Linked DNA regions of Runella sp. SP2. The protein of the gene in region 1 interacts with the protein of each later gene in a pairwise test. Links are inferred from orthologs where the notes say so. Each region holds a gene or a part of one and is shown on either strand. Other genes may lie near its edges.

Region 1 (4,946 bases):
ACGGTAGAGTCGGCAAGTTGGTTTTCTAAGCCCGTAATGGCCTCATAGCGAGCGAGATATTTGTCGCAATGTTGGTATTGAAAGATTAATTCAGGTTTTGATTTTTCGTAATTAATTTCGCCCAGTAGTTGCCGCTCGGCGTCAAAGTCAACCAAATCAGGGCGTTGTTTTACTGGAATTTCAAACGTCTGTTTTGCTTTACTGACGACAATGTCGTGGGTTTCTTTTTGCCCATTTACCCAGACATCCACTTTGAGAGGTAAACGGTGAATCGGCGTATAGAGCGAGTCCTGCAACTGGGTAACTTTGAGCGTCACTTTGTCGGCGTCGTACGATTTTTCTACTTTCAACGTAGGATGGCCTGGTGATAAGAACCACTGATTGAAAAACCAGTTCAAATCTTCGCCCGTTACTTCTTCAAAGGATTCCCGTAAATCGTTCACTTCGGCCGTTCCGAATCCGTAGCGAATGAGGTAATTGCGCGTGGCAGCAAAAAAAGCTTCGTCGCCAATGTATTTGCGAAGCATGTGCAAGACTAGCCCTCCTTTGGCGTATGAGTGGTTGTCGAACATGTCTTCCATGTCGGTGTAATTGTACCGAATGAGGGGTTCTTGTTTTTGTTCAGATTCGCCCAAATACTGCTGCAAAGAGCCTTGTGCCCAAAAATCAGCTTGTTCGGGTCCTAGTTTATGTTCGTTCCAGAGGTATTCAGAATAATTGGCAAACGCCTCGTTGAGCGGCAAATGCACCCACGATTCACACGTGACCAAATTTCCAAACCAGTGGTGCATGAGTTCGTGCGCGATGACATCATCGGAGTTGCCATCTAGTAAAGCGCGGCTATCAGTTTGAACATTTTCAGCATGAATGGTCATAGACGTGTTTTCCATGGCACCCGCTACAAAGTCGCGAACGGCGATTTGGGCGTATTTATCCCACTGAAATTCTACCCCAAACTTACTTTCAAAGAAATCAATCATTTCGCGCGTGCGTCCAAAAATGGCTTTAGCGTGCGGGGCATATTCGGGTTCTACGTAGTAACTTAGCTCAAGGCCATTGCGAATGGTATCGCGCGCCACGGCAAAATCACCTATTACAAAAGCCGCCAAGTAAGGGGCATGAGGTAGTTTTTGTACCCAGCGGTCGGTGCGGGTACTGTCGGGGTTGAGGCGAGATTCAACGAGTTTTCCGTTGGAAAGGGTTTTAAAGCGCTTCTCGACCGTCAGACGAATGTCTTGCGTCATTTTTTCGTTCGGGCTATCGACCGTAGGCATCCAGCACGAATTATACTCGGTCTCGCCCTGCGTCCAAATCTGCTGTGGTTTTCCTTCATCTAGCCCGTCGGCATTAATAAAATAAAGCCCTTTGTCGCCCTTTGTGCCCACAATTCCCGCAGGCAGTTCGTTGGGTTTTGCTACGTAGTCGATAAGTACGTGAAGGGTATCAAAACGCGAGTACTTACGGCGCAATTTGATGTTTAAAAGGCGCTTATCGTAGGTGTATTCGAGCGGGTCGTTGATGTATTCGTAGATGTATTTTTTTTGAAGGGAATCGTACTTTTTGAGGGTATCTAGTTGGAAAATGCCTTTGATGTCGAAGCCCTTCGCGTCTAGTTCAAGGGTGTTTTGGGGGTAAAAATAGGGCTTAAACGTAATGACAGCGCTCCCCAGTGCGTGCTGCCGTAGCCAATCGAAACGGAGGTCGAGTTGGGTGTGTAGAATGTCATTTTTAAGGGTGCGGGTTGGGCGAATTGGCCCTTTTTTTGCCACCCAAGCAGGCGCTTTGCGAAGCGTGTCAGCAGGGGTACTTGTCTTCGAAAATGAGCAAAATGCTATAAAACAACTAAATAAAAGTAATGCGATTCGTTTTACCATTAGTTCAATCCTTTGTCTTTAGGACGTTGAAAGTCAGAAAGGTAATTTGTGAAAATGAGAAAAAAGCAGTGAGTTATCACAGATTCAATAATAACGCAAAGTTCGGAAAGGTATTGGAAACAACGCAACAATTCACAAAAAAAGCGCCAATCGATGTCACTCGATGGGCGCTTTTTGGGTCAGACGATAGTCAGACCAAGGTTTTTGCTGGTCAGACAGTAGTCAGACTAGGGGTGTCGCGGTCTGACTATCGTCTGACCGCTGTCCAAACTTATACCAATTCGTTTTTTGTCAAATATTCTGCAATCTGAACGGCGTTTGTGGCCGCTCCTTTGCGGAGGTTATCAGCTACAATCCAGAGATTGAGGGTCTTAGGTTGTGATTCGTCGCGGCGAATACGTCCTACAAACGTCTCATCTTTACCGTGTGCCGTCAATGGCATTGGATAAACTTTATTTTGCGGGTCATCTTGGATTACCACGCCTTCGGCTTGGCCCAAGATTTCGTAAATATCTTTGAGGTCAAACTCATTTTCAAACTCGATGTTTACTGCTTCCGAGTGACCACCAATCGTCGGGATGCGCACCGTCGTAGCAGTAACGGCGATGTTATCATCCATCATGATTTTCTTGGTCTCGTTGGTCATTTTCATTTCCTCTTTGGTATAGCCGTTATCCAAGAAAACGTCGATGTGAGGCAATACGTTAAGGTCGATAGGGTGAGGATACACCTTTGGAGCATCTTGATTTCCAGCGCGTTCAGCAAATAGTTGGTCAACGGCTGCTTTGCCCGTTCCTGTCACTGATTGGTAGGTCGAAACCACCACGCGTTTGATGCCATAGCGCTTGTGCAATGGATTCAAAACGACCACCATTTGGATGGTTGAACAGTTGGGGTTGGCAATGATTTTATCTTCTTTGGTCAACGTAAAAGCGTTGATTTCGGGTACTACCAATTTTTTGGTTGGATCCATACGCCAAGCCGATGAGTTGTCAACGACTGTGATACCTGCTTCGGCAAATTTAGGAGCAAGCGACAAAGAAGTTCCACCACCCGCCGAAAAAATAGCGATAGCTGGCTTTGCTGCAATTGCATCTTCAAAGCTAACAATGGTGTACTGTTTACCCTTGAACGTGACCTGTTTACCTACTGATCTTTCTGATGCTACTGGAATCAATTCAGTGATTGGGAAGTTACGCTCTTCGAGTACTTTGAGGATTTCGCTGCCTACCAAACCGGTAGCACCTACTACTGCGATTTTCATGATGATTTGAGCCCCCCGACCCCCAATGGGGGAGTGCTTTTAGAGTTATACATAGCCCCCATTGGGGGTTGGGGGCAAAAAAAAATCGTCACCGTGAAGGTTAAGAATCTGGACAAACACGCTGGCACGATAGGGTCAATATCCTATCAGGCTCCGCGTGTCTATTTAGATTTCTTTGTGTTCACAGTGACGATTCAAAATGTGGGTGCAAAATAAGGTCTTTCTCAGAAGTAAGTCAAGAAAATAATGGATTTTTTGTAAAAAAGTTAAAAGTTGGTAAACTTTTTTGTCATTTTATTAATCCATTGACTTTGAAACGTTTTAAATTTTGTTCTGTCCAAAACCGACTGTTAGGTTTTAGAATGACGTTTAGCATTCCTTGGGTAGTGGGCTCGTTGGATGCTTGGAAATGCCTAATGATGTCGATGGCTTCAATTTCTTGTCCAGAAAGTGCTTGCAACGATTCCCAGGAGGTAGGTAGCCCGTCGATGCTCAAAAAAGCTTTTCGGGTTGACACTTTCTCCCCTTCTTCTATCCAATAGACCCCGTCGGTTTTGGGCTTGATTTGGCCGTGAAATTCACCCAATAAGCGTAAAAGTGGAAAGGTATGGTCTGATTTGTCGATGACCAAGGTATTATCGGCTTTGGGGTAGGGGCGTCGGAAGTCTTTTGAAACTTTAAGCGCTTCTGTTGTGGTAGAAACCGCATGGCGTTGCTTCGAAACTTGGGCTAAACTATCTCTTTTCGACGAACTGAGGTGCTGGACGGGATGCCAAAACCATTGGGGGACAATTGGCACCCATCTGGTATCAAGTGCAATGGATGCGTTTTTGATTTTGTCATTTTGCGTTTGAATGGTAATGGTAGTTTCTCCAAAAAACAACATTGGAGTCGATGCAAAATTTCCTTCGGGGTCGGTAGTGGTTTGAAAATGCAGAGCGCTGGAATCTGACTGTACAAGGCCAATCACAGGACTGTTAGCCAAGGCGCGCCCGTTGGGCTGTTTAATGATTCCCCGCAATGTCAGTCCAGATTCGTATTCAAGCACCGTTGCATCCGACGAACTGTAGGGGCGAACTTCGTGCGTGAGTAAGAGGGCGTCTAATGTTCGGGCAAGGGTGGTGGGTGTGAGTAAATAACACGCGCTTAATTCACTTTCAAAAAGTTGTGAAGGATAGGGGACATCGTCGTCGTCGGGTGAATGATAAAAAGCACGACTGGCAATCGGATTATTGAGAGCGTCGAGCAGGATTACTTGCATGACTCCCGTTCCTTCCAAATCTTCTTTGGCAATGCGGGCGGTGGTTAGGTTTCCCTTGGGTGTAGCAATGGCCTCATAGACAATTTGCCCGCGTAAATGAATCAGAAGGCGCATCGGTTTCCATTCTTGGGCTGAAAGGTTGTTATAAATTTTAATGATGACAGTCGCCGTATCGCGCAGTACATCAACGTTGATGACGTAGCCTTTGGGCCGAATAGCGGGGAGATTAGCTTCGTTTCCATTGCTTAATTTAGCTCGAAGGGGCTGGGTAGAGGGAGGCATGATAAAGAAGTTGCCGTACCCCTGCCCGTTGGTTTTAAATGCCATCAGGGTATCATTGGTGGCGTTGAGAACCCAACCATCAACCGCCACAGGAGCACCAGATTTGGTAAAACTACGAACTCCAACTCGATTGGGTAGTTCTGCGATTAAATGCCCACTTTCGGGAAAAAATGCCAGATTGGTCGAATCGTTTTTGGTAGGTAAAGCAGAGGCGTCGATGACCTGAAAAGATTTTCGTCCCCAGAAACGCTCATCAAAATGCCTT
Region 2 (5,049 bases), 230 kb from region 1 along the record:
AGTTAAAAATTACGGTTTGACCACGACCCCGTCTTTCATTACGAAAGTCACGTTTTGAAGCGTTTTGATGTTTTGAAGGGGGTTTTCATCAGTAGCAATGATATCGGCGTATTTGCCTTTGCTAATGCTACCCATGTTGGCTTCTTCGCCCAAAATCTGCGCGGGTACGATGGTCGCCGACTTAATGGCTTCCATTGGCGGCATTCCTACTTCGGTCATGTACTCAAACTCTTTGGCGTTTTTTCCGTGGGCAAATACCCCCGCATCGGTTCCGAAGGCGATTTTTACGCCTGCTTTATAGGCTTTTTCAAATGTTTTCTGAATCAACGGCCCGATTTCCAACGCTTTGGCGCGAACAAACGGGTGGAAATACCCAATGATTTTGGCAGAATCGGCCGCCGAACGTCCCGCAATGATGGTAGGTACGTAATAGGCACCCGTTTTTTTGAAAATCTCAATAGCCTCATCGTCCATGTACGTTCCGTGTTCGATGGTCGTCACGCCCGCGCGCAACGCCCGCTTCATCCCTTCGGCACCGTGGGCATGCGCAGCTACGTGGAAGCCGTAATCTTTGGCCGTAGAAACGATGGCCGATACTTCATCGTCGGTAAACTGAGGCGCTTTTCCACTCTTGGCAATGCTCAACACCCCACCCGTGGCGGTGATTTTGATGCAATCGGCTCCGTCTTTGTAGCGTTGACGCACGGCTTTGCGGCCAGCTTCGGGCGAGTCCACGACGCCATCGGTCATTTTTTCGGGAGCGGTAAAGTGGTTGCCTAAACCGTTGGTAGGGTCACCGTGGCCCCCCGTTGTTGCGAGGGTTTGGCCTGCCGTAAAAATGCGCGGCCCCACGACCAAGCCTTTGTTGATGGCGTTGCGCAGTGAAATATTGACGCCACTTCCGCCCAAATCGCGCACGGCGGTAAAGCCCGCCATCAGGTTGATGTAGGCGTATTTTTGGGCTTCAAACGCAATGTCAGCGGGCGTATAACTGACGCGTTTGGCAAACTGGTCGCGGCTAGTTTCGCTTTCGATGTGCACGTGCATGTCGGTCAAGCCTGGCAAAACGGTTTTGTTTTTTAGGTCAATCACTTTGTCGGTACCTTGGCCTTTGGTATAGCCTTTTTCCACGGCTGTGATTCGGTTTTTCTCCACCACAATCGTCATTTGGTCTTGGGCGGCGTCTGCTAAGCCGTCGATAAGTTTTCCGCAGTGGATGAGGGTACGCTGGGCGTACAATGAAGAGGAAGCAGCGAGCGCCATGGCCCCCGCAAGAAGATAGATTTTTTTCATTGGGATTTGGTCTTTGTTTGAAAAGGCAGCTCAAAGAAAACAAACTGTGACGACATCTCCACAGAAAATTTTGACAAAGCCGCCATCTATGTTATTTTATTGTTAATGTGGATTGAATCGTCTCACCCGCAGAAAGCCGCTGAAGAATTCCACCGCAGATTGGCGCTGAAAAAAGCTTACATCAGCGGGCATCTGCGGCTTTCAATCTGCGCCAATCTGCGGGTATTGTCCCTGTAACCAAATCATTGGTCGTTGATTTATTGACGCAAATCTCACCCATTTATCCCCACGACAAGCCCGAAGGTGTTGCCATTCTCAGCAACACGCTCATCGCAGTTTCTAACGACGATGATTTTGGGGTGGTGGACAACGGGCAAAATAGCTTCACCACGAAGATTTTACCTGCCACAAGAAAAGTGGACAAGAATCGTATCTATTTCATCAAGTTATCAACGCCGTTGAAGTAAGCATAATTCAGCATACAAAAACGAGGCGCTTCGATGGAAGCGCCTCGTTTTTGTATTCTAAATTCTCACTCCGCCCGCACAATGTACTCAGGCTTCACGGTCTCGAATTGGTTGAGACGCAGCCACAGTTGGGCGAGCACAACCACGTCTTCTTTGCAGTAGCGCCGAATGCGGTCGAGGTCTTTTTCGGCATAATACACCCGCGTCACATCTTCACCGCTGATGTCTGACTTACTGCTCGGAATTCCAAACAGCGCTGCCAGCAAGTCCAACTGAGCAAAGCTTTTGTAGTCGCCGTAACGCCACATGTCGAGTGTGTCTTGGTGAAGGATTTCCCACGGCTTTTTGCCCGAAAGTTGGAGTGATTCGGGCAGTGTAATGCCGTTGACTAGCATCCGTCGGCAAATGTAGGGGAAGTCAAACTCTTTGCCGTTGTGGGCGCAGAGAATGAGCTGGTTTTGGGGGTATTTTTCGAGCAATTCCTTAAACTCCAGCAGCAAAGCCCGCTCGTCGTCGCCCGCGAGGGATTTTACTTTAAAACGCGGCTGCTCATCGGTGGTATTCCAATACAGCGCCCCAACTCCGATGCAAATGATTTTGCCAAACTCCGCATAAATCGCCGCCCGACGGTAAAACAAGTCGAACGGAGCCACGTGGTCATCGTTGCGAATATTGGCGGCTTTGCGTTCCCACTGCTCCTGCATTCGTTCGTCAAGCTGGTCAAATGAAGCTTTCGACGAAACCGTTTCGATGTCGATAAAAAGTACGTTTTTAGCTTTTTTGCGGAGATCCATGGCTGTGAAGTTTAAGGAATAAACTATTATTTCGGGAAACGCATTCGGTAATCTACCTTCACTGCGCCTTTGGTAATATCAGCCAAGCGTTTTTTGAGCATTTGTCGCTTGAGCATCGGCAAATAATCCGTAAACAATTTACCTTCTAGGTGGTCGTATTCGTGTTGAATGATACGAGCCGCCATGCCATCGTATTCTTCGATGTGTTCGTTCCACTCAGGGTCACGGTATTTAATTTTGAGTTTTTCGGGACGATATACATCCGCCCGAATTCCTGGAATACTCAAACAACCCTCTTCAAACGCCCATTCATCGCCCGTTTCTTCCAAAATTTGGGGATTGATAAACACCTTTTTGAATCCTTCCAAACTTGGGTCTTTGTCCTCTTCTTCTTCGTCCTCGTTGAGAATAGTACCATCTACGACAAACACGCGAATACTTTGTCCTACTTGTGGCGCAGCCAACCCAATGCCCGACGATTCGTACATGGTTTCGTACATATTAGCTACAAATTCGGCCAAGTTGATTTCGTCTTTTTCAATGGGTCGAGCCACTTTACGCAAAACGGGATCGCCGTATGCTACGATGGGAAATATCATGGAAATTATTTTTTCGTGGTTAAATACGATTGTAAGATGATGGTCGCGCTCATTTTATCGATGTTGGATTTATCCTGACGGTCACTTTTTTTGGTTCCCATCGAAATCATCGTTTGGAGTGCCATACTGCTGGTAAAACGCTCGTCGTGTTCGTAAACGGGTGTTTCGGGAAACGCTTTTTTGAGTTGTTTAATAAACCCTTTCACGTGCGGCGTGTTGTTGGTATCGGTATTATCCAATTTTCGGGGCATTCCTACCACAAACGCTTCAACGGCTTCCGTGGTGGTGTAACGCTTCAAAAAGTCGATTAATTCGTGCGAACGAACCGTATCAAGCGCCGTCGCAATGATTTGCAAAGGGTCTGTCACGGCGATTCCTGTCCGTTTTGTACCATAATCAATCGCAATGATTCGCGCCATTTGTTCGTTATTTCATCGTTTAAACCTTATAGGTTTTGAAAACCTGTAAGGTTTACGTAATTAATTAAGTTGCAAATATAGCAGAAAATTCGTCAGCCTCTTTGGGGAAAAATGTTGAAAAACCACCTCAACGAAATGACATTTTGGCAGAACTGGAGCGCTCGCATTATTATTTTATAGAAAAAAGCGTTCCCCAAACAATGTCTTGTTAAATATTGTTAAAAGTTAGAAATTGGGGCACGGAATGCTTTTAAAACGCGTTATCTCGGTACTTTTTTACAAGCAATCACTCAAAAAACCATAACCAAAAGCTCATAAAAGTCATGAATCAGAATTGGAAATCATTGGCATTGGTTGGACTTATTTCAAGTGCAGCGACCATCGGAGGTTACAAGCTTATTGGAGGTCTTGACGATACCAAAGACGTTATTTTCAAAGAAGCTGACAGCCCATTAGCTCGCTTCACTTCGGCTCCTCCTGCGGGAGCAGCCGTTGATTTTACTTACGCTGCTGAAATATCAACGCCAGCGGTAGTTCACATCAAAGCATCAGCCATGCGCCAGGCCCAGCAAAGAGGCATGGATTTATTCGATTTCTTCGGGGAAGACTTTGGTTTCCGCCGTGGCGGGCCTCAAAAGCAAGAGTCATCAGGCTCGGGAGTCATCGTTAGCGCCGACGGGTTTATTGTCACTAACAACCACGTCGTAGAAGGTGCCGAAGAACTCGAAGTAGTAATGTCGAACAAGCGCACTTACAAAGCCAAAGTAATCGGCACAGACCCTTCTACGGACATTGCGGTCATTCAAATCCCTGCCAAAGACCTACCTTCGCTCGCGTTTGGTAACTCCGACGCCATCAAAGTAGGTGAATGGGTAGTGGCCGTAGGAAACCCTTTCAACTTGGAATCGACCGTGACAGCGGGGATTGTAAGTGCCAAAGGTCGTGGAATTGGAATTTTGAACCAACGCCAATCAGCCAACCGCCAAGGCGGAGACACGCCTCTTGAGTCGTTTATTCAGACAGATGCCGTTGTTAACCCTGGTAACTCAGGAGGCGCGTTGGTAAACTTGAAAGGGGAATTAGTGGGTATCAACACCGCCATCGCCAGCCCAACAGGTAGCTACGCAGGCTATGCCTTTGCCGTACCTGCTAGTTTGGTGAAGAAAGTGTCAAGCGATATTATTAAATTCGGTGGCGTTCAACGTGGATACATTGGTATCATACCTGAAGAACTCGACAGCAAAAAAGCTGATCAGTACGACGTGAAGGTAGCAACAGGTATCTACGTGCAAGGTTTTGGTGAAGGTAGCAGCGCGGCCAAAGATGCAGGCTTGAAAGTAGGTGATGTTATCACCAAAGTCGATGGTATTGAGGTGGACTCTGACCCTAAATTCCGCGAGCTTGTAGCTCGTAAACGCCCAGGAGAAGCTGTCAATTTGACTGTCAACCGCAACGGGTCAGTAAAAGATTATAGTGT

The links. Proteins that work in one complex are often made in the same cells at the same time.
Region 2: the proteins of DTQ70_RS16870 (region 1) and def interact in binary tests that used the Escherichia coli proteins (3 or more experiments, as listed by UniProt). The link is inferred for Runella sp. SP2 from one-to-one orthologs.

Annotation. Positions count from the first base shown.
Region 1 is NZ_CP031030.1:4,226,451-4,231,396, reverse strand. What follows is about bases 1,143-4,008. They hold DTQ70_RS16870 (aspartate-semialdehyde dehydrogenase), read right to left. Parts: upstream 3,139-4,008; coding sequence 2,146-3,138; downstream 1,143-2,145. Other genes in these bases: DTQ70_RS16860 (carboxypeptidase-like regulatory domain-containing protein), read right to left, coding at 3,428-4,008; DTQ70_RS16875 (M1 family metallopeptidase), read right to left, coding at 1,143-1,874. Outside these bases: more of DTQ70_RS16875, read right to left, coding at 1-1,142; more of DTQ70_RS16860, read right to left, coding at 4,009-4,946.
Region 2 is NZ_CP031030.1:4,458,611-4,463,659, forward strand. Bases 1,368-4,336 are described here. They hold def (peptide deformylase), read right to left. Parts: upstream 3,154-4,336; coding sequence 2,581-3,153; downstream 1,368-2,580. Other genes in these bases: DTQ70_RS17820 (hypothetical protein), read left to right, coding at 1,539-1,760; DTQ70_RS17825 (ribonuclease H-like domain-containing protein), read right to left, coding at 1,826-2,554; ruvX (Holliday junction resolvase RuvX), read right to left, coding at 3,159-3,572; DTQ70_RS17840 (trypsin-like peptidase domain-containing protein), read left to right, coding at 3,896-4,336. Also shown: DTQ70_RS17815 (amidohydrolase family protein), read right to left, coding at 10-1,293; more of DTQ70_RS17840, read left to right, coding at 4,337-5,049. UniProt on the Escherichia coli protein: Removes the formyl group from the N-terminal Met of newly synthesized proteins. Requires at least a dipeptide for an efficient rate of reaction. N-terminal L-methionine is a prerequisite for activity but the enzyme has broad specificity at other positions.